DNA from 2 places in the Nocardia sp. NPDC049526 genome. Region 1 is predicted to be linked to the other one. Evidence: riboswitches for the same ligand, from Rfam matches in the RefSeq annotation. Region 1 holds a riboswitch; the other holds the start of a gene.
The links. A riboswitch is a leader RNA that binds a small molecule or an ion and turns the genes downstream of it on or off. The one in region 1 is predicted to bind cobalamin.
Positions count from the first base shown of each region.

Region 1 (11,258 bases):
GCGCTATCGGGCTGCGCGGTCTTCGAGCAGGAATATGCGCGGATGCAGTCGATCGCGAGGTCGAGATGTTCGGGTGGGACGGCGTGGCTGCAATTGGAATTGGTTCGCCACACGGCGCGGACCCGGGCGAGCGCGCCCGCCCTCCCATTCGAGAGGGCGAGCGCATTATCCCGCTAGCGCACCGCGGCCGCAGCAGCGACCAGATTGCGCAATGACGCCTCGACCTCGACTGGTCCACGCGTCTTCAATCCGCAGTCCGGATTGACCCAAAGCCGTTCGGCGGGAACGGCCTTCAGTGCGGCGCGCAGGGAGGCGGTGATCTCCTCGACACTCGGCACCCGCGGTGAGTGGATGTCGTACACGCCCGGTCCGACGCCGAGATCGAACCCTGCCGCATTCAGATCGTCGAGCACTTCCATATGCGAGCGCGCCGCCTCGATGGAGGTCACATCGGCATCCAATCCGGCGATCGCATCGATGACCTCACCGAATTCCGAATAGCAGAGATGGGTGTGGATCTGTGTGGCATCCGAGACCCCGGAGGTCGCCAACCGGAAAGCGCCGACCGACCACTCCAGGTACTCGCCCTGATCGGCCGCGCGCAGCGGCAGCAGTTCCCGCAGCGCGGGCTCGTCGACCTGGATGATCCGAATGCCCGCGGCCTGTAGATCGACCGTCTCGTCCCGGATCGCCAGCGCCACTTGACGTGCCGAATCCGCCAACGGTTGGTCATCGCGGACGAACGACCAGGCCAGAATCGTCACTGGGCCGGTCAGCATGCCCTTGACCGGCTTATCGGTCAACGATTGCGCGTAGCCGATCCAATCCACGGTCATCGGCGCGGGCCGCGCCACATCGCCGAACAGAATCGGCGGCCGCACACAACGCGTGCCGTAGGACTGCACCCAGCCCGCGTCGGTGGCGGCGAATCCGTCGAGTTGCTCGGCGAAGTACTGCACCATGTCATTGCGCTCCGGCTCGCCGTGCACCAGTACATCCAGGCCCAGCTTCTCTTGCAACGCAATGACATCCGCGATCTCGGATCGCATCCGCCGCACGTACTCGGCCTGATCGATCGCACCCTTGCGCAATGCCGCGCGTGCCAGTCGGATCGCCGAGGTCTGCGGATACGAGCCGATCGTCGTGGTCGGCAGCGATGGCAGTCGCAGCCGCTCGGCTTGCAATGCCCGTCGCTGTTGCGCGGGTGCCCGCCGGGTTGCATCCGTACCGAGTGTGGCCAGCCGCGCCCGAACCTGCGAATTATCCAACCGAGGATCGCTACGCCTGGTGGCGAGAGCGGTACGGACCGTAGCCAATTCATCGGCGATCGCCTCGGGCCCCGCGCTCAGTGCGGTCGCGAGCAATCGCACCTCGGCGACCTTCTCCGCACCGAAGGCCAACCACGAACGCAGCCGCTCGTCGAGGCTGGTTTCGCTCGCCAAGGTATAGGGCACGTGCAGCAATGAGCAGGAACTCGACACCGCAACGGATTTCGCGCACCCCAGCACCGTGCCGAGCGTCGCCAAAGTCTTTTCCAGATCGGCCCGCCAGACATTTCGACCGTCGACCACTCCGGCCACCAGCAGCTTGTTCGCCAGCGCCGGCACACCGGAGAGATCGGCGTCAACCGTGAAATCCAGTGCGATACCTTCGATTTCGGCCTCGACCAAGGCACTCAACGCCGCACCTGGCTTGCCGAAGTACGTTGCCACCAGCAGCGCGGGGCGATCCGTCGCGGCCGACAGTTCGGCGTAGGTCCGCCGCACGCCTTCGACCTCGTCAGCGGTCAGATCGGTGGCCAGGACCGGCTCGTCGAGTTGTACCCATTCCGCGCCCGCCACGGCCAGCAGCCGCAACAGCTCCCGATAGAGCGGCACCAACTCGTCGAGCCGATCCAGTGCCGCACCGCCGGTCGCCTTCGCCAGCTTCAGGAAGGTGATGGGGCCGACCACCACCGGTCGCGCGGGCACCCCCAGCGCGAGCGCTTCCCGCAGCTCATCCAACACCTTCGATGGATCCAGCGAGAACACCGTCTCCGGACCGATTTCCGGCACCAGATAGTGATAATTGGTATCGAACCATTTGGTCATCTCCAGCGGTTCGACGGTATCGGTGCCGCGTGCGGCGGCGAAATAGCGATCCAGTGGATCGGCGATACCGGCGACCCGGGCCGGCAGCGCGCCGAGCAATACGGCGGTATCGAGCATCTGGTCGTAGTAGGAGAAGGTGCCGACCGGGATGGAATCCATTCCGGCGCTTTGTAATTCGGTCAGCTGGTCGCGTCGCAGATCGCGTGCTGTCGCGTGCAGTTGCTGCGCGTCGATGCGTCCGGCCCAGTAGGACTCGGTGGCGCGCTTGAGCTCACGGTGCGGCCCCACCCGCGGGAGACCGAGAACCGTCGCGGTGAACGGGTTATGCGTAACAGTCACGAATTTCTCCAGTGCTGAGATCGAAGACCATCGCCCTACGAGCTAGCGGAGACCGAATGACGTGCCGGCACACCGATGGAGCCCGACAATCACACGGAGGTCCGCGCGCCCAATCCACGAGGCGGTGGCCGCCGGATACGGCGTATCCGACACGGCTGGCAGGTCTTCGGACTTGCGGGCACGGGCCTTCTGGCCGACCCCGTACGGGGCTCACCTACTGGCCGTCGCTTCCCGGGTGGTTGCCCAGTGCTCGATGACGGCGGTCGTTCCTGCATACCGCTGCGGGACAGTCCCGGATTCTCACCGGGTTCCCTCTCATCCGCGCACCGGTTTCCCGATCCGCGAACTCGACTCCGTAACGCGACGTCGGGGCTCCATCTCGTCTACGCACGGCGAACCAGCTGCGTCAACCAGCATAGGCGGCCGCGCAATCGGATTTCACAGCGCTCGATGCGCAGCGGGTTTGCGAAGTTGTCGCCAGGTGCGTTCGAGTCGCCGGTGGCACCCGACCGCACTTGTGACCGCGACGGACGGTGAGATGTGTCGGTGAGGTGAACACAACTTCGCAACTCTGCTAGGACTCGTTGTGAAGATTCCGCGAAGGGGACTTCCCTGTCAGGCCACGATTCCGGGGCGGGTACCTTAGTTCAATGTTCTCGAAAGTCTTGGTTGCCAACCGTGGCGAGATCGCCATCCGCGCCTTCCGCGCGGCCTACGAACTCGGCATCGGGACAGTCGCCGTCTTCCCGTACGAGGACCGCAACTCGGTCCACCGGTTGAAGGCCGCGGAGTCCTACCAGATCGGCGAAGAAGGGCACCCGGTCCGGGCGTACCTGTCGATAGCGGCGATCATCGAGGCGGCCAAGTCCGCGGGTGCCGACGCCATTTACCCCGGTTACGGCTTCCTGTCCGAGAACCCGGACCTCGCGGCGGCCTGCGCGCGCGAGGGCATCACCTTCATCGGTCCGTCGGCCGAAGTGCTCGAACTGGCTGGTAACAAGGCTCGCGCGATCGAGGCGGCGCGGGCAGCGGGTCTGCCGGTGCTGAAGTCCAGCGCGCCCTCCGCCGAGGTGGACGAACTGCTGGCCGCCTCCGAGGAGCTGGACTATCCGATCTTCGTGAAGGCCGTCGCGGGTGGCGGTGGCCGCGGTATGCGCCGGGTCGCCGATCCCGCACAGCTGCGCGAATCGATCGAGGCCGCGTCCCGCGAGGCGGAGTCGGCCTTCGGTGATCCGACCGTCTTCCTGGAACAGGCCGTGGTAAATCCGCGCCACATCGAGGTGCAGATCCTGGCCGACCAGCACGGCAATGTCATGCACCTGTTCGAGCGCGACTGTTCGGTGCAGCGCCGCCACCAGAAGGTGATCGAGCTCGCACCCGCCCCGAACCTGGATCCCGCACTGCGCGAACGCATCTGCAACGACGCCGTGGCCTTCGCCCGCCAGATCGGCTACAGCTGCGCGGGCACCGTCGAATTCCTGCTCGACGAGCGCGGCAACCATGTCTTCATCGAGATGAACCCGCGCATCCAGGTCGAGCACACGGTGACCGAGGAGATCACCGATGTCGATCTGGTGCAGTCCCAGCTGCGCATCGCGGCGGGGGAGACACTCGAACAACTCGGTCTGAGTCAGGACAAGGTCGCCATTCGTGGTGCTGCCCTGCAGTGCCGGATCACCACCGAGGATCCGGCCAACGGCTTCCGCCCCGACACCGGCCGCATCACCGCATACCGCACCCCCGGCGGCGCGGGCATCCGCCTCGACGGCGGTGCGAACCTGGGCGCGGAGATCGGCGCCTACTTCGACTCGATGCTGGTCAAGCTCACCTGCCGCGGCCGCGATCTGCCCGCCGCCGTGGCCAGGGCGAGTCGCGCACTCGCGGAATTCCGCATCCGCGGCGTCACCACCAATATCCCGTTCTTGCTCGCGGTGCTCGACGATCCGGACTTCAAGGCCGGACGGGTCACCACCTCGTTCATCGATGAGCGCCCACAGCTGCTGACCCTGCGCGGTTCGGCCGACCGCGGCACCAAGATCCTGAACTACCTCGCCGATATCACCGTGAACAAGCCGCACGGCGACCGCCCGACCACGGTGTACCCGCACGACAAGCTGCCTGCCATCGATCTGAGCGTGCCGCCGCCGGACGGTTCCCGTCAGCGGCTGCTGCGCCTGGGCCCGGACGGGTTCGCGCAGGCGCTGCGCGAGCAGAAGGCCGTCGGCGTCACCGACACCACCTTCCGCGACGCACACCAGTCGCTGCTGGCCACCCGCGTGCGCACCAATGGACTGCTCGGCGTCGCCGGACATGTCGCGCGCCTGACACCGGAACTGCTGTCCATCGAGGCATGGGGCGGCGCGACTTACGATGTGGCACTGCGCTTCCTGTTCGAGGACCCGTGGGAGCGGCTGGCCGCACTGCGCGAGGCCGTGCCGAATATCTGTCTGCAGATGCTGCTGCGCGGACGCAATACCGTCGGCTATACGCCGTACCCGGAGCAGGTGACGCGCGCGTTCGTGCAGGAGGCAACCGACACCGGCATCGACATCTTCCGCATCTTCGACGCGCTCAACAATGTCGACCAGATGCGTCCGGCCATCGACGCGGTGCGTGAAACCGGCACGGCCATCGCGGAAGTCGCGATGAGCTACACCGGCGACCTGTCCAACCCGGACGAAAACCTCTACACCCTCGACTACTACCTCAAGCTCGCCGAGCAGATCGTCGACGCGGGCGCGCACGTACTGGCTATCAAGGATATGGCGGGCCTGCTGCGCGCTCCGGCCGCCGCGACCCTGGTCTCCGCGCTGCGCAGCAATTTCGACCTGCCGGTGCATGTGCACACCCACGACACCCCCGGCGGTCAGCTGGCCACCTACCTCGCCGCCTGGCAGGCCGGCGCCGACGCGGTCGACGGCGCGAGTGCCGCCATGGCCGGAACCACCAGTCAGCCAGCGCTTTCCGCGATCGTCGCGGCTGCCGCGCACAGCGAATTCGACACCGGTCTCAACCTGCAGAACGTCTGCGATCTGGAGCCGTACTGGGAGGCGTTGCGAAAGGTGTACGCGCCCTTCGAATCCGGGCTGCCCGCGCCGACCGGCCGGGTGTACACCCACGAAATCCCGGGCGGTCAGCTGTCGAATCTGCGTCAGCAGGCCATCGCACTCGGCCTCGGTGACCGTTTCGAAGAGGTCGAGGCGAAATACGCTGCGGCGGACCGACTTCTGGGCCGCCTGGTAAAGGTCACCCCGTCCTCGAAGGTGGTCGGCGACCTCGCGCTCGCACTGGTCGGCACCGGCGTCGATATCGAAAGCTTCGCCGCCGATCCGGGCCGCTACGACATTCCGGATTCGGTAATCGGTTTCCTCCGGGGCGAACTCGGCAATCCGGCGGGCGGCTGGCCCGAACCGTTCCGCAGCCGCGCACTGGCCGGACGTGGACCGGCCAAGCCGGAGACCCCGCTGACCCCCGCGGACGAGGCCGGACTCGCCGGTTCCTCCGAACTGCGCCGCGCCACGCTCAACCGGCTGCTCTTCCCCGGTCCCACCGCCGAATTCCTCGCGCACCGGGAAAAGTACGGCGACACCATGGGTCTGTCGGCCAACCAGTTCTTCTACGGACTGCGCCGCGGCGACGAACACCGTGTGCAACTGGAGAAGGGCGTCACCCTGCTCATCGGACTGGAGGCCATCTCCGAACCCGATGAGCGCGGTATGCGTACGGTCATGTGCATCATGAACGGCCAATTGCGCCCGGTCGCCGTGCGCGACCGCTCCATCGCCAGCGAGATCCCGGCCGCCGAGAAGGCCGATAAGAACAACGCGGGCCATATCGCCGCCCCGTTCGCCGGTGTGGTGACACTCGCTGTGTCCGAAGGCGATTCGATCGCGGCGGGCGATATCGTCGGCACCATCGAGGCGATGAAGATGGAGGCCGCGATCACCGCGCCGCGGGCCGGCCTCGTCGGCCGGGTCGCGATCGGCAAGGTGCAGCAGGTCGAAGGCGGTGACCTGCTGGTCGAACTGACGGTGCGCGAGTCCGCGGCCGAATGACCCGGATCGTCGCGGGTACCGCGGGCGGGCGGCGGCTACGCGTCCCGCCCGCGGGTACCCGGCCCACCTCCGATCGGGTGCGTGAGGCGCTGTTCAGCGCCCTCGACGCCCGCATCGATTTCGACGGCCTCCGTGTGCTCGACCTCTACGCCGGATCCGGTGCGCTGGGCCTGGAAGCCCTTTCCCGCGGCGCTACCCACGCCATGCTCATCGAATCCGACCGCAAGGCCGCGGCCATCGTGCGTGGCAATATCGCCGACCTCGACCTGCCGGGTGCCGAACTCCGCATCGGGTCCGTCGCCACTGTCCTGGCGGGCGGCGGTGCTGGCAAGTACGACGTGGTCTTCTCCGACCCGCCTTACGATGTCGACACCGCGACGGTCACCGCCGACCTGCGCGCCCTCGCCGAACACGACTGGCTGGCACCGGACGCCCTCGTCGTAGTCGAGCGTTCCATCCGCTCACCCGAGATCGTCTGGCCCGCAGGCTATATCCCCGCGAAGGCGCGCAAATACGGCGAAACCCGCATCGAACTAGCCGAATTCGCCCCGGAGTAACTCCGCCGTCGCGGCATTCGAGGTGAGGGTCCGGCCTCCTGATACCGTCTGTTCATGGCAGGAGCGTTGTGCCCGGGCTCGTTCGACCCGGTGACCAATGGACATATCGACGTCTTCGCGCGGGCCGCGGCTCAGTTCGACGAGGTCGTGGTGACCGTCATGGTCAATCCCAAGAAGCAGGGCATGTTCAGCGTCGAGGAGCGCATGGAGATGCTGCGCGAGGCCACGGCGCACCTGCCCAATGTGCGGGTGGAGTCCTGGCAGGGTCTGCTGGTGGATTTCGCGAAGCAGGAGGGCATCGGCGCGATCGTCAAGGGGCTGCGCGATGCCACCGATTTCGGCTACGAACTGCAGATGGCGCAGATGAACAAGAAGCTCAGCGGCGTCGACACCTTCTTCATCGCCACCAACCCGACCTTCAGCTTCCTGTCCAGCTCACTGGTCAAAGAAGTTGCGACCTACGGCGGCGATGTCACCGACATGCTCCCGCCCGCCGTCCACAAGCGCCTGCTGGATCGCCTCGCCGAACGCAAAGGCTGAACGCCGCCAACGAAATCCGCCCCGGTTCCGAAGAACCGGGGCGGCCTGGTGACAAAGCTCAGAAGACCAACCCGCGCAGGGCGAGGAAGCGCATACCGCCGACCGCGGCAGTGATGGCCAGGACCGCCGCGGCCTGGAACGTACCGCCCATGCCGGGTGCCCACAGCTCGAGCGCGGCCAGTGCGGCGGTGGTGATCCCGAGTCCGACCAGCGCGAGCCCGCCGCCCTCCCACTGTGCGGTGAACCAGCCGACTCGCCCTGCGGCGTGGAAGGTGAGCTGACGGTGCATTTCATTGGCGATCACGGTGCTCACGACCGAGCCCGCGATATTGGCGACCAGGGGGCCGACGCCGTGCATCGCGAAGAAAAGGAGCACGTAGGCGACATTGCTGGAACCGCCGACCAGGGCGAAGCGGATCAGCTGAGCCAGCGCGCGGTCGCCCCGCAGATACTGCATCAACTGGCCGAACCGAGCGGCCGTCCCCGGCTGCAGCGCGGGGTAGGGCCCCGCCCACGGCGTGTACAGGCTGCTTGTCGGCAGAACCGCCGTCCGCGGTAGTTCCAGTACGGTCATTGTCTTTCCGATCCCACACGAGCCTTCGGTACGGACAACCGCGATGGTCATCGCAATCCGCCCGGTCGGCCTCCTCTAACCCCACAGTCCCGGTCAGGGCCTGCGATCCACTTAAGAAGATCTTGTTGCGACCTTCCCGATAAATGTAACACCAAGTGGAGACATATCCTCCACTTGTTTTTGTGGCGTACGAGACACCTACACGACACACCGGTGGGTGACTCGGCACGAGCCGTGACGAGGGGCACACTGGGCTGACGGCGGAAAGTTTCGCCGTAGGTCTGCACGAGAGTGGGGTAGGAGCATGTATCGCGTATTCGAAGCTCTCGACGAGCTGGTCGCCATCGTCGAAGAAGCGCGCGGCATCCCGCCGACCCGCAGCTGCATCGTGCCGCGCGGTGACGTGCTCGAACTGCTCGACGACGTGCGCGATGCACTGCCCGGCGAACTCGACGACGCCCAGGATGTGCTCGATCATCGCGACAAGATCGTCTCCGACGCCCGCACCACCGCCGAGACGACCGTGACCACCGCCAACGACCAGGCGCATCAGACCATCGGATCGGCCCGCGAGGAGGCCGACCGGATTCTCGCCGACGCCAAGGCACATGCCGACCGCATGGTCGCCGAGGCCGGCGCGCACGCCGACCACCTGGTGAATACCGCACAGGCCGAGGCCGACCGCATCGTCGCCGACGGCAATGCCGAATTCGAGGCCGTCACCGGTCGGGCCCGCATCGAATCCGAGCGAATGATCGAGGCCGGCAAGGCCTCCTACGACCGCTCGGTCGCCGAGGGCGAGGCCGAGCGCGACCGCTTGGTCACGCAGACCGAAGTGGTGCGTGCCGCGCATGCCGAATCGGCCCGGTTGATCGACGGAGCGAACGAAGAGGCCGATCGGATGCGCGACGAATGCGACCACTACGTCGACAGCAGGCTCGCCGACTTCGAGGAGACCCTCAACTCCACCCTGCGGACCGTGCGCGGCGGACGTCACCAACTGCGCTCCGGTGCGGGCGCTCCGGATTACGCGGCCGACTATCGTCGCTGACGGTTTGGGTCCGCACCGGGCCCTCGCGTATTGTGGAGTGGTTGCCCATTTCCCCTCGAATGTGAAGTGAGTTCGTGATGTCCGCCGGTTCCGGTCCCACTTCGCGTCCCCGCACGGCCTCGCGCCGCACGCCGGACGCGGGTTTCGTGCTGGATGTCATCAGCCTGGGCCGTCGCCCCGGCACGATGAAAGAGCTGCATCGCGTGGTCACCACCGACGAGCGGATCGGGCTGGACCTTATCGCCATTCCGGTCGGCGCCGAGGTGGACCTCGATCTGCAGTTGCAGGCGGTGTCCGAGGGTGTGCTCGTCACCGGGACGGTCGCCGCGTCCACGGCGGGGGAATGCTCGCGCTGCCTGGAACCGTTCACCGGCGCGGTGGAGATTCGGCTCACCGAACTGTTCGCCTATCCGGACAGTGCCACCGAGCAGACCACCGAGGACGACGAGATCTACCGCATCGTGGACGACACGATCGACCTGGAACCGGTGATCACGGACCAGATCGGCCTGGAGTTGCCACTGCAGCCGCTGTGCACTCCGGACTGTGCGGGCCTGTGCCCGGAATGCGGTGTCCGGATGGCGATTGCGGGATCCGGCCATGGGCATGAGATACTTGACCCTCGCTGGGCCGGGTTGGCGAAGTTCGCCGCCGAGTCGCCCGGCAATGGCAGCCCCGATTCGGGTGCAACCAACACAGACCATTAAGACCGAGACAGTGCTGCCGTACCGGCAAGCAATAGGACAAGAGGAGAAGTAGTCGTGGCCGTTCCCAAGCGCCGGATGTCCCGTTCCAACACCAGGTCGCGGCGCAGCCAGTGGAAGGCCACCGCGCCGACCCTGATCACGTGCCCGAACCGCGCCTGCGGCGAGAAGACGCTGCCGCATATCGCATGCCCCTCCTGCGGCACCTACAAGGGCCGTCAGGTCACCGCTGCTGTCTGATCGTTCGACCTGTCGTATCGACGTGACCGCCAGTAAGGACGAATCCGGCGCGTCCGGTGAACATGCGAGCCTGCTCGCGGCGCTCGGCGTCGACGTGCGGGCCGATCTGCTGCGGCTGGCGCTGACGCACCGGTCATACGCGTACGAGAACGGCGGACTGCCGACCAACGAGCGTCTGGAATTCCTCGGCGACTCGGTCCTCGGTCTGAGCATCACCGAGCGGCTCTACCACGAGCACCCGGACAAGTCCGAGGGCGAACTGGCAAAGCTGCGGGCGAGCGTGGTGAATATGCACGCGCTCGCCGAGGTGGCGCGCGGGCTCGGCGCGGGCGGGCTCGGCGTGCACCTGCTGCTCGGTAAGGGCGAAGAGCTCACCGGCGGCCGGGATAAGCCGAGCATTCTCGCCGACGGTATGGAGTCGCTGCTCGGCGCGGTCCATCTCGAGCACGGTATCGATGTCGCGCGCGAGGTGGTGCTGCGGCTGTTCGCCGATCTGCTCGAGCGCGGCCCGCGGATGGGCGCCGGACTCGACTGGAAGACCAGCCTGCAGGAGCTCACCGCCGAACGCGGCCTCGGCGTGCCCAGCTACGAGATCACCTCGACAGGTCCCGACCACGACAAGGAATTCACCGCGACCACCGTGATCGGCGGTCGTCCGTACGGTCAGGGCGTCGGCCGCTCCAAGAAGGAAGCCGAGCAGAAGGCTGCGGGCGCCGCCTATCAGGCGCTGACCGACAGCATCTGATTTGCGGCACCGCGAACGGCGCTCGTAAGACTCGCGCGTGGTCGATAGGAGTGTTGATGCCTGAGCTCCCCGAGGTCGAGGTCGTCCGGCGCGGACTCGCCGCACATGTTGTCGGGCGGGTGGTCGAATCCGTCACGGTGAGCCATCCCAGGTCGGTGCGCCGCCATCTCGAAGGAGCCGACGATCTGACGGCTCGGATGAAGGGGCTGCGAGTTGCCGCCGCCGAGCGGCGCGGCAAATATCTGTGGCTCACCTTCGACGATCCGGACACCTCGCTGGTGGTTCATCTCGGCATGAGCGGGCAGATGCTGGTGCAGCCCGCCGATGCTCCGGTGGAGAAGCACGCGCATATCCTTGCGACCC
Region 1 is NZ_JBITMA010000004.1:234,826-246,083, reverse strand. Features, by position in the region: gene metE (5-methyltetrahydropteroyltriglutamate--homocysteine S-methyltransferase) at 174-2,429, opposite strand; cobalamin riboswitch at 2,569-2,775, opposite strand; gene ACIBW7_RS14730 (pyruvate carboxylase) at 3,080-6,484, shown strand; gene rsmD (16S rRNA (guanine(966)-N(2))-methyltransferase RsmD) at 6,481-7,041, shown strand; gene coaD (pantetheine-phosphate adenylyltransferase) at 7,096-7,581, shown strand; gene ACIBW7_RS14715 (GtrA family protein) at 7,640-8,155, opposite strand; gene ACIBW7_RS14710 (DivIVA domain-containing protein) at 8,460-9,206, shown strand; gene ACIBW7_RS14705 (YceD family protein) at 9,284-9,913, shown strand; gene rpmF (50S ribosomal protein L32) at 9,968-10,150, shown strand; gene rnc (ribonuclease III) at 10,173-10,895, shown strand; gene mutM (bifunctional DNA-formamidopyrimidine glycosylase/DNA-(apurinic or apyrimidinic site) lyase) at 10,952-11,258, shown strand, end outside.

Region 2 (11,258 bases), on a different contig from region 1:
TATGCGAATCGGCCGATCGCCGAGGTACCGCCGCTGAGCCTGCAGCCGCGCGGTGGAACCGCGCTGTATGACGCGGTGGGGCGGCTGGTCACCGATGTCGGCCGGGAACTCTCGGCTCGACCTGAGCATGAGCGCCCGGGCACGGTGATCGTCGTTGTACTGACCGATGGGCACGAGAATTCCAGCCGGGAATGGACGCATGCCGCGGTCCGGTCGCTGATTACGCAGCAGCAGGAGGTGTACTCCTGGGATTTCGTATTCCTCGGCGCGAATATGGATGCGGTGGCGGTGGGGTCCGAATTGGGGTTCGATCCGCGGCGCTCGCTGACCTACGGTGCGACGCCGGCGGGGGCGGCGGGGGCATTCGCATCGGCCGCGGCGTATTCGGCGCGGCGCAGTATGGCCGCGCCCGGGCAGGCGGTGGATGGATTCACCGATGCCGAACGGCAGGCGGCCAATCCGGACGCGCAGTAGTTTCGCAGGCAGTTGTGCCCGATGACGGGCGCGCATATCAGCACAGCGCCACGGTCGCGAGAATTGCGGCCGTGGCGCTGTGGCGGGTGACGGTTTCCGTCCGGGGTCAGACAGTCTGGTTTGTGAATAGGGCGAGTGCCGGGGCGAAGGCTTCGGCCAGTTCGCCGGGGACGATCAGTTCATCGATGCCGTACTTCTCCCGGCGGTATTCGAGCACCTCGGCGACGGTGGCCGGATCGCCGTCCAGCACACCCGCCGATCCACCCGCGCGCAGTCCGTCCGCGGTGAGTCCGAGCCGCTTGCTCAACCAGAACGGCAGTTCGTCGCCGATGCCGACCAGCTGATGGGTGAAGCGCACATCGCGATCGGTATTGTCGCGCACGATCCGGACCATCTCGGCGAGATCGGCCTCGGTCGCGTCCGGCCCGGCGGCCAGCAATACCCGATCGGCGAAACCCGCTGCGACAGTGAGCATTCGAGGTCCATTCGCGGCCACGATGATCGGCAGCGCGGGATCGACCTGTTCACGAACGGCATGCACGGTGGCGATGAGTTGCTCGCGGCGTCGGGCCGCCGAACCCCAAGGCATACCGAGCCGTTCGGCCTCGGCGCTCGCATCGGGACGCCCCGACCCGATGCCGAGTTCGAATCGTCGGTCCGAAAGCAGTTGCAGTGCGGCGGTTTCGCGCACGGTGGCGGCTGGAGTCCGCAGGGGAGCGGCCAGTACGTTCGGGCGCAGTCGGATGGTGGTGGTCACCGCGGCGGCGGCCGCGAGTGTCGGGAACGGGGATGGGGTATCGAGCGTGTCCGGCAGCAGGATCGTTCGGTAGCCCTGCTGTTCGGCGCTCTGTACCGCGCGCACCCATTCGGCTCCCGATCGCGGTGTAATGACGGTTCCGAAGGTCATGCTCATGGTGTGGGTCTCCCGTGATTCGGGTCGAATAGTCATCGGTTCTGAATGAGGCCGTACGCTGCCGGCCGATATTTCGGGCAAACATGCGGTTGCGGTGCCCGCCGCTCGTGGGGCCGGGCGGCGGGCCTACCGAAAAGCTTGCGGCTCAGGTAGCGGGAGTCTCGCCACCGCGCGGCTTCGCTCCGCGCTCGCGCAGCACCGCCAGTCGACTGCGATATTGATCCTCGGTGATCTCGCCACGTGCGAACGCGGTACGCAGCGCACCGATTCCGCTCTGGTGTGCCCAGAACCGCCGCCGCGCGAATACGAAGAAGACAATGATGGTGGCCCAGAACAGCACTGGGAAGATCCAGAAGAACGGCCAGGGATGCCATCCGCCGTCATAGTGATCGGCCAAGAAGGTGATGGCCTCGGGTTGCGTGAAAATGTTCATGACCCAACCCTGCGCCCGACACCCGCACCCGGACATCGGCCTGCCGACGATGTTCGCCCTACGCCTGTGCGCGTACGCGGCGCTCGCATAACCACTGGGCTCCTCGCACTGGCCGTGCGAGGAGCCGGGAAGTCAGGCGAGGGCGGCGTCGAGGGTGATGTTGTCCACCCCGGCGAGGGCCTTGCTGACCGGGCAGCCCGCCTTGGCGGCGGCTGCCGCGGCGGCGAAGCCGTCGGCGTCCAGGCCGGAGACCCGGCCGCGGACGGTGAGTTTGATGGCGCTGATGCGGAAGCCGCCGTCCGGATCCGGGCCGAGGGTCACATCGGCGGTGACGTCCAGGCTCTCGGGCGTGCCGCCGGCATTGCCGATCTGGGCTGAGAGGGCCATGGCGAAGCAGGAGGAGTGCGCCGCCGCGATCAGTTCCTCGGGGCTGGTGGTGCCGTCGGCGTCGTCGGCGGCACGCTTGGGGAAGGAGACGTCGTACTTGCCGACACCGGAACTGGCCAACTCGACCTGGCCGGAGCCGTCCTGGAGGCCACCGGTCCAAGCGGTGCGCGCGGTACGTGTGGGCATCACGGTCCTTTCGAAGATGTGTGAATCACAATTCGCAGTCGAACCTACCCTCGCCGCCCCGGCGACGCGTGCGAAGGCGGCAGCCGGATTCGAGTGCCGCAGCGGATGATCGTCAGGCGGGCTCGGCCGTGCGCTGATCGAGCTGTTCGAGCACCGGCGGCCAGGCCTGCAAATGCCGGTCGCGGGCGGATTCATCGGCAAATCCCGCGTGCGCCAAGCGAAGTCGGGTGCCGGAGTGGATCGGCACGAGCTCGACCGTCACCACGGTTTCCGCGCCCTCGGTGCCGCCAGACCCGGTCACCCAGGTCAGCTCTACGATCTGATCCGGAACCAGGCGGAGAAACCGTCCGTGGTGCGGGCTGCGCATGCCCTGATATTCGGCCTCGAAGAAGAACGGCTCGTTCACGGCCGGTCGCATGAGGACCGACCCGGGGGTCGCGAACCAGTGGTCGAACCGCTCGGTCCAGGCCCGGTACAGCGCCGGTGGCGGCGCGGTCATCGTGCGCTCGACTTCGACCCCATAGGGGCGCGACGACAGATCGGGTACCCGCACTGGTTCGATCATGCTTCGGACTGTACCGCCGGACCTGCTCAGTCCGGATTGGTGACGCGCGCCAGCACGATGCCGCCGAGAATCAGCGACAGTGCCAGCAGCCGTCCGGCGCTCATCGGATCCTTGTTGATCACGACACCGAGGCTGATCGCGCCGACCGCGCCGATTCCGGTGAAGACCGCATAGGCCGTGCCGACCGGCAGCGTCTGCATGGCCCGCGACAGCAGATACACCGCGACCGCGCCGAGTACGAAGCAGATGACGGTCGGGACGAGGCGCGTGAAGTTCTCGGTCGGCTTGATGCTTTGCGACCAGATGATCTCCACCAGTCCGGCGATGCCGAGAATGATCCAATTCATCAGTACTCCGATCCTTTCGAGCGACCTGCAAGCAGTCGCTAGCGGCCGGCCAAATTGCGCGCGGATTCCATTGCGGCCGAATAGGATTCGTCATGCCGGCCGCGCAGGTGCGCCAGTGCCGGGTCCTGCCTCGAGTTGGCGAGTTCCGCATTGACGAAGACGGTGTCGGTGACGGCGAAATGTCCCGCGAAGAAATCGCGCAGATAGCGCTCTTGATAGTCGAAGGCGGCCTTGGGGGCGCCGGATGCGTACGACCCGCCGCGTGCGGAGACGACGACGAATCGCCTGTCGCCCAAGGACATTCGCGGAAAGGTCACCTGATCGAGCCAGGCCTTGAGCGCTGCCGGAATCGAGTAGTTGTACATCGGGGTGCCGATCAGTATCACATCGGCGGCCAGCACCTCGGTCAGCAGCGGTTCCACTATCGCCCAGGCGGTGGCCTGTTGCGGTGTGCGGACCAGTTCGGCGAGGCGGTTCAGATCGGTGCCTGGTTGGGCGAGGACGGCATCGCATAGTTCGGTCCATGCCTCGTCGATGAAGGGCACTGGCTCGGCCGCCAAGTCGCGATAGATGTAGCCGCCCTCGGGATTCCCGGCGCGCCATGCCTGGGCGAATGCCGCGCTCAGTTCCCGGCTGATGGAACGACGCCGGGCGCTGGCATCGAGGTGCAACAACGTGCTCATGATCTCTCCCGCGAATCTAACTGGACACCATGTCCGGTTGCTACCGTACCGACAACCGGACATTCTGTCCACTTGATTGGAAAGTCGAGTACAGTCGGGCGATGAACAGCGATATGGACCTGCTCGGCGGGCATCCGGAACCGGCATTGCCGACCGAGCGCGCGGACGCGGCCCGCAACCGAGCCAAAGTGCTCGCCGCGGCCGCCGAGCTGTTCGCAACGCGGGACCCGCGCACTGTCACGATGGACGACATCGCCAAGGCGGCGGGGGTCGGTCGCGGCACGCTGTACCGCCGCTATCCGGATAAGAATTCGATCGCCGTCGCACTGCTCGACGAACACGAACGCGCACTGCAGGAGCAATTGTTGCGCGGTGAACCACCGCTCGGTCCCGGCGCGCCACCAGCCGAACGGCTCGCCGCCTTCTATGCCGCCATGGTCGAATTATTGGACGGGCACGCGGATTTGGTGCTCGGCGCGGAGATCGGCGGCGCGCGGTTCGCCGCCGGTGCGTACGGCTTCTGGTTCCTGCACGTCCGGTCGCTGTTGGTGGCCGCAGGCATCGGGGACCCGGACGCCATGGTCGATTCGCTGCTCGCGCCGTTGGCCGCCGAGGTCTATCGGCATCAGCGGGCGCGGGGTCTCACTTCCGCGCAGATCGCGGGGGCGCTGGCCGAACTGGCCCGTTCCGTGCTGTCCGCGCCCTGAATGCGCCGAACCGCTGACGAACTGTTGTTCGCCAACGGTTTCGGCGCCTGTGGGTTCAGACCATATCGCGCCGCTGCACCAGCCACATCGTGCCCGCCGCGAAGAGCGCCACGTACACCACCAGCGCGATGAGCGACTGAGTCCGCGACAGGATGTCGAGCACCCCCGGCGTCGACGGCCCCTCGACGGTACGCATCGCCCCGGCCATCGAACCCGCTGCTGTACCGGGCAGATGATCGGTGAGCACCTTGATCGGGCTGAAGATCGCCGCAACACCGCGCAGCAGATTCTCCACAACCAGCACCCACACCAGTCCGAGTCCGACGGCCAGCGCCGGACCGCGCGCGATCGCCCCGATCAGGGCGCCCGCCAGCGTCCACATGCCGAGAATCGCTGTGCCGGTGATGATTCCGTTCACCGCCTGGCCAAGGCCGGGCAGTGCCAGCGACTGTGATCGGGTTGTCGCGATAATCGATGCGACCCCGATATCCGCCACGAACGCGACGCACACCAGCCCGACAACGGTGACCGCCAGGCTGATCAGCGCACCGCCGATGGCATTTATCCGCGACGGCCCCTGGGTGAGCACGGTTTTCCAAGTGCCCCAGCCATATCCGCTACCGATGGTCAATGCGCCGAGAATGAGCATCAGCGCACCACCGAACATCGCCATGCCCTGGGTGAAGACCTCCGGTACCGCAGCGGGCAACATCTGATGCAGCAGAACGTCTTTGGGCACGCCGTTCGACATCGTTTTCATATCGCCGGAGGAGTAGGCGAGGTAGTTGAAGAGGTAGGAGAAGGTGAGATTCAGCAGAATCCAGGTGCCGAGAATGATCCAGAATGCGGGCCACTTACGCAGTCGCAGCATCTCCGCTCTCGTGCTCGCCATCAGGCCGTTCATTGTCCCGTTCATTTCGCTGGCTCCAATTGGGTCATTTCGAAGAACACTTCTTCCAGGGACTTTTCATCGGTCCGCAGCTCCAGCAGATCCGCGCCGGATTCGACGACCGCACGCGCGACCACCGGCGCGCTGTCCGCACCGGCCTCGATCCGAATTCCGCGCGCGGTCAACATGGCCGAACGCTCGCCGACCACCCGGCGCACGGCGGGAAATGCCACCTCCAGCGGCTCGGCTCGCAGTAAAAGCGAAGAGGCGCCGCGCAATTCGGTGACCGTGGATTCGGTGAGCAGCTTGCCGCCGGAGATAACACCGACACGGTCGCAGATCTCCTGCACCTCGCTGAGCATGTGGCTGGACAGCAGCACGGTGTGACCGTCACCGGCGAGAGTTGTGATGAGCTCTCGCATTTCGGCCATGCCCTGCGGGTCGAGGCCATTGGTCGGCTCGTCCAGGATCAGCAGATCGGGACGGCCGAGCAGAGCCGCGCCGACGCCGAGGCGCTGCTTCATACCGAGGGAGTAGGTGCGGAACTTATCGTCGGCGCGATTGGCGAGGCCGACGCGGTCGAGCGCGTCCTCCGCGTCGGCACGCTCGAGGCCTCGATATTTCGCGAGTACCCGCAGGTTGTCGCGGCCGGTGAGGTAGGGGTAGAAGCCAGGTCCCTCGATAAGGACGCCGATTCGGCGGACCACGGCCGGATCGCCCGGGGTATGTCCGAGCACGGTGGCGGTGCCATCGGTGGGACGGATCAATCCGACCAGCATTCGCAGCGTGGTCGTCTTGCCCGCGCCGTTCGGACCGAGGAAACCGTAGATCTCCCCGGGCGCGACATGCATTTGCACGCGGTCGACGGCGACGTGGGTGCCGTAGCGTTTGGTCAGCCCTGCGGTGACCACGATGGAATCTGTCATGCACCGAGAATCCGCCCCCGACCAGGGGGGACACATCCGTCGCGCGGCGATGCTCGATGTACGTACCGCGGCCTACGAAGCGCCGTGACTGCGGACGCGACGACTGATTTCGCAAGCATATGGGCAACTTCGTCGGGAACGCCCGAAACCTGGCTGTCACCTCGACCGATGGCCCGCGACGCGACCGTTGAGGCACCAACGGCCGGCAAAATATTCGGGGCGGCGGGGGAGCATACGTAGCGCGGCGGACGTCGTGGCGCGTCCGGGCCAATAGGCTGCAAGTGTGACAGCGCCAGGGGAATCGAAACGTGGCCCGGTCCTTCAGGACTGGGTGCTCGCGCTCGTCGTCGGGGCGATCCAGGTCGTCGGGGGACGCAATGCCAACCTGCGCCAGACCGGAGTGCACTCGCTCGACGCATTCGGCTATGTGCTGTTGCTCATCGGACCGGTGGCGTTATTGCTACGCCGTTCCTACCCGCTGCCCGCGCTGCTCGTGACGATCGCGTCCTGCGCGGTGTACCTGCTGCGCGGCTACGGCTACGGCCCGATCTTCGTTTCACTGGTGATCGCATTCATCAGCGCGGCGATCGTCGGATCGCGCTGGTGGACATATCCGCTCGCGCCGATCGGCTATCTCGCGCTGCTCTGGCCGCTGCCCGCGCTGGTGGGGCATCCGGCCGACCCGTGGCTGGCATTCGGCATGATCGCCTGGCTGGGTGTGCTGGTCGCGATCGCGGAGGGGATCCGCCAGCGCCAGGCGGTGGTGGTGGCGCGCAGGCAGCGGGCCGAGGCGGCGCGCCGCGATGAGGAGGCGCAGCGCGAACGGCGGGCCAGCGAGGAACGGCTCGCGATCGCGCGTGAGTTGCACGATGTACTGGCACATAGCCTTTCGCTGATCAATGTGCAGTCCTCGGTGGCGCTGGAGCTCTTCGACAAGAAGCCGGAGCAGGCCGAATCGGCTCTCGCGGCTATCAAAACGGCGAGCAAGGATGCGTTGGCCGAGGTGCATACGCTGCTGCACTCGATCCGCAGCGGCAGTCCGTCGCCCGGCGCGGCCGAAGTGGGTGAATCGGATGTCGAGCCGGAATCCGCGCACGCGCGCCACGAATCCGAACGGGCCCAAGATAATTCGGTTGCCCACACCGTCGAAGCACCGCCGCCCGCCCCACGGAGTCCGGCGCCGAGCATCGAGGATCTGGACGCACTGCTGCAGCGCACCCGCGCTGCCGGTCTCACGGTCGACACCCGCATTATCGGCACCGCACACAAATTGCCCAGCGTCGTCGATGTGGCGGCGGCCCGCATCATCCAGGAATCGCTGACCAATGTGGTCCGCCACGCGCCCGGCGCACCGGCCGCGGTGACCATCCGCTACGCGGCCGATTCGGTCGAGATCACCATCGACAACGCTCGCGCCACCGGTACACAATCGAAGTCCGGACCGAGCGGCGGCAATGGCATTCTCGGCATGCGCGAACGCGCACACGCTCTCGGCGGTCAGCTGATCGCGGGTCCGCGGCCCAGTGGCGGATTCCGCGTGGTGGCCCGGCTACCGTCCCAGGAGGAGGCGCGATGAACGGCGGCAATTCGAGGGACGCGGGTGGGCCCGTCCGGGTATTGGTTGCCGACGATCAGGCCCTGGTGCGCGGCGGTTTCGTCGCGCTGCTCGACGCGCAGGACGGCATCGAGGTGGTGGGTGAGGCCGATAACGGCGAACAGGCCGTCCGCATGACCCGCAGCCTGACCCCCGACGTGGTCCTGATGGATATCAGAATGCCGGTCCTGGACGGCCTTGCCGCCACCAGAATGATCGCCGAGGATCCGAAACTCGCCGAGGTGAAGGTTGTCGTCCTGACCACCTTCGAACTCGACGAATACGTCTTCGAAGCAATGCGCGCGGGCGCGACGGGGTTCCTGGTCAAACACACCGAACCCGCCGACCTCGTCCGCGCCATCCGAGTCGTCGCCGCGGGCGACGCCCTGCTCTCGCCCGGCGTCACCCGCCGCCTCATCGCCGAATTCTCCGCCCACGCCAAACAACCCCCACCCGCCGCGTTCACCGAACTCACCGACCGCGAGCGTGAGGTCATGACCCTGGTAGCCGAGGGTCTCACCAATGCCGAAATCGGCGAACGCCTCTTCATGAGTCCCGCCACCGCCCGCACCCACGTCAGCCGCATCCTGATGAAACTGGACGCCAGAGACCGCACCCAACTCGTGGTCATGGCCTACGAATCCGGCCTGGTCCGCCCCGGCTGGCAATAACGCTGTCGCGCACCCGGCGATTACCGCGCATACCGAATAGCCTGTGCGAGATGGCCACTACCTGAAGTAGCGGCGGGCGGTCGGGTGGTACATGGCGGGGATGGCAACCAAGACGGCCAGGATGTGCCCGGTGCGGAAGGTTCCGGTGATCACCGCGGATGCGGTGAGGTTGTCGAACAGGTCGCCGATTTGCTTGGCGGACAACGTGGCTGCCAGTGGTTCGATGGTCAGAGAGGCCAGGCCGATTACGCCGATGCCGAAGGTGAGCACCAGCCTGGCCCAGCGGGCGCCGCGCGCCATCTGGACGGCGACGCCGAGAACCACCAGATAAATGCCGCCGCGAACGGCCGAACCTGTTGCGAGTGAGCCGATATCGGCGTTCGGGCGGTCCAATTGCACGGCGGTGTAGGTGATGGCCTCGCCGACGCCGCATAGTAGCGCGATGACGAGTGCGGTGAATGCCACGAAAACCGGGCGTGGTGGGTCGGTTCTCGGCCGTACGGAAAAGGCAGTGGCGGTCATACGACCGACACTGCCTTTCGCGGTTCGAATTCCGGATCAGCCTGCGGTAGCGGCTGTTTCTCGTACCGGAGTGCTATCGCGCGTGGCGAATTCGGTGAGCGCCGCGAAACCGAGGCCGAGGCAGGCCCACAGGGTGGCCGTCTCGCCGAGCGATGTCGCACGGAACTGCCACAGCAGTACGGCCGGGAAGTCGTCCTTCACCTCGTTCACGCCGGGCAACAGGATGTACCCGAGTACCACGATGAGGACGAATGCCGCGACCCCGGCGATCAGCCGGACCGTACCGAGTTGCGCGGCAAGCAGTTTGTAGACGTACAGCCCGATACCGACGGCAGCGAGTCCGAGTAGCACCGCCGCCAACCACAGCAGGGTGCGCTGGTTGATGGTGTCCGGTTCACCCACGGCGGGCGGATTGGCCGGGTACTTGAAGAACGGCACCGCCACTATCGCGGTCCAACCGGCCAATGCCGATCCGAGCGCGAGCTTCGGCCCCGACAAGGTGGTGTACCGGCGTGCGAAGTGCGCGACCGAAGCGAAGATCGCCCCGAGCGCGAGCCCGGCGAGTCCGAGCGCAAGGAACTGCCCGAACTTCTGCCCGGACCGGCTGACCAGCGGTTCTTCCTCGTCACCGTGCGTATGCCCGGCTGGTTCCTGGGCGTGCTCGGCGGCCTGCTCCTTGGCGGTATTGGCCTCTTCGATGGAGATGGCGGCGTCGATCTTGGATTCGCCGACGAAGTAGCCCACTGTCGCGGCCAGCAGACCGGCGATGAGGCCGGCCAGCAGGCCACGGAGCAGCAGGGTCTTGAGCGATCCGACCAGGGGTACGGCCGCCGACGGAGTCGGCGGGGTGGGTGTACTCAGTGGCACGGCACACCGAGCAGGTGACGTCCGTCGTGCATGAGCTCATGCAGGTACATCCCGCTGCGCGAGATGACGCCCTGGTCGAAGCCGACCAGGTACAGCGTGAGCAATGCGAGAAGAACGACGCCCACTGCGATGAGCAGTGTGCCGAGTGAATCAGTTGCCCGACTCGGTGAATGCGCGATAGCCATTCGAGTCCTCCTAGGGATGCGCGTCCCGTGAGTTGTTCGGTGCGAAGGCGCCGGTGTCTGGCTTTCCGGCACCAAGGACTCGGTGCAAGAACACAGTGGCGCGACCGCTCCGGAATTTCACCGAATTACCGCGTCACCCTCGCGTTTGTCCTTCGAACTGTGACATCCGGTTGTACTCGGCGTCAACATGGCGGGCGACTTGCCCAGGCCGGGATGGGCGAGTCGCGCGCCGGGTCTGTCCAGCGGTTTCAGGAAGCGGACTTGGCCGCGACGTCCAGTACAACCTCGAATTCCAGCAGCGAGGCACCCGTCGAAACCGGCTTCTGCCGCTCGCCGGCGTGCGCCTCGCGCGCGGGTCCGTCCCGCCACGCCGCGAACGACTCTTCCGAATCCCACTGGGTGACAACGAAGTACCGGTTCTCTCCGGCCACCGGCCGCAGTAACTGGAAGCCGAGGAAGCCCGGCGAGCCCTCGACCGCATGCGCGCGATGGGCGAATCGCTTCTCCAACTCGGGGCCCGCGCCCTCCGGAACCTCGATCGCATTGATCTTCACAACAGCCATGGCTCCGACGATACGTCCGCGCCAACCGGGCACCCCGCAGCGCATGCGATGTAGTCCATCGCAGGCGAGTTGACCGCGGAGACTCTCCAACTACGGAGCGAGTCTTACGAGCGACCCGTCTCGCGTCCGCGCCGAAGGCGCGGCCATCGAACACAGCCGACTCGTCGAAGCGCATGCGCCGCAGGCGCGGGACTCGACCATCCGGCGAGCGTGCACCGGTGGCCGAACGATCCGCCATCGGTGACCCCAACGAAGCGAGTCTTACGAGCGAGGAGTTCGCGGCCCGTCTCGCGTCCGAGTCGTCGAAGCGCATGCGCCGCAGGCGCGAGTCTCGACGACTCGGACG
Region 2 is NZ_JBITMA010000001.1:1,097,670-1,108,927, forward strand. Features, by position in the region: gene ACIBW7_RS04840 (VWA domain-containing protein) at 1-474, shown strand, start outside; gene ACIBW7_RS04845 (LLM class flavin-dependent oxidoreductase) at 581-1,423, opposite strand; gene ACIBW7_RS04850 (SHOCT domain-containing protein) at 1,533-1,820, opposite strand; gene ACIBW7_RS04855 (OsmC family peroxiredoxin) at 1,953-2,393, opposite strand; gene ACIBW7_RS04860 (SRPBCC domain-containing protein) at 2,506-2,958, opposite strand; gene ACIBW7_RS04865 (DMT family transporter) at 2,985-3,305, opposite strand; gene ACIBW7_RS04870 (FMN-dependent NADH-azoreductase) at 3,344-3,988, opposite strand; gene ACIBW7_RS04875 (TetR/AcrR family transcriptional regulator) at 4,090-4,695, shown strand; gene ACIBW7_RS04880 (ABC transporter permease) at 4,751-5,587, opposite strand; gene ACIBW7_RS04885 (ABC transporter ATP-binding protein) at 5,608-6,510, opposite strand; gene ACIBW7_RS04890 (sensor histidine kinase) at 6,794-8,086, shown strand; gene ACIBW7_RS04895 (response regulator transcription factor) at 8,083-8,775, shown strand; gene ACIBW7_RS04900 (hypothetical protein) at 8,833-9,297, opposite strand; gene ACIBW7_RS04905 (CbtA family protein) at 9,334-10,164, opposite strand; gene ACIBW7_RS04910 (CbtB-domain containing protein) at 10,155-10,349, opposite strand; cobalamin riboswitch at 10,380-10,532, opposite strand; gene mhuD (mycobilin-forming heme oxygenase MhuD) at 10,598-10,912, opposite strand.
Region 2: another riboswitch for cobalamin. It lies ahead of ACIBW7_RS04910 (CbtB-domain containing protein); the one in region 1 lies ahead of metE (5-methyltetrahydropteroyltriglutamate--homocysteine S-methyltransferase).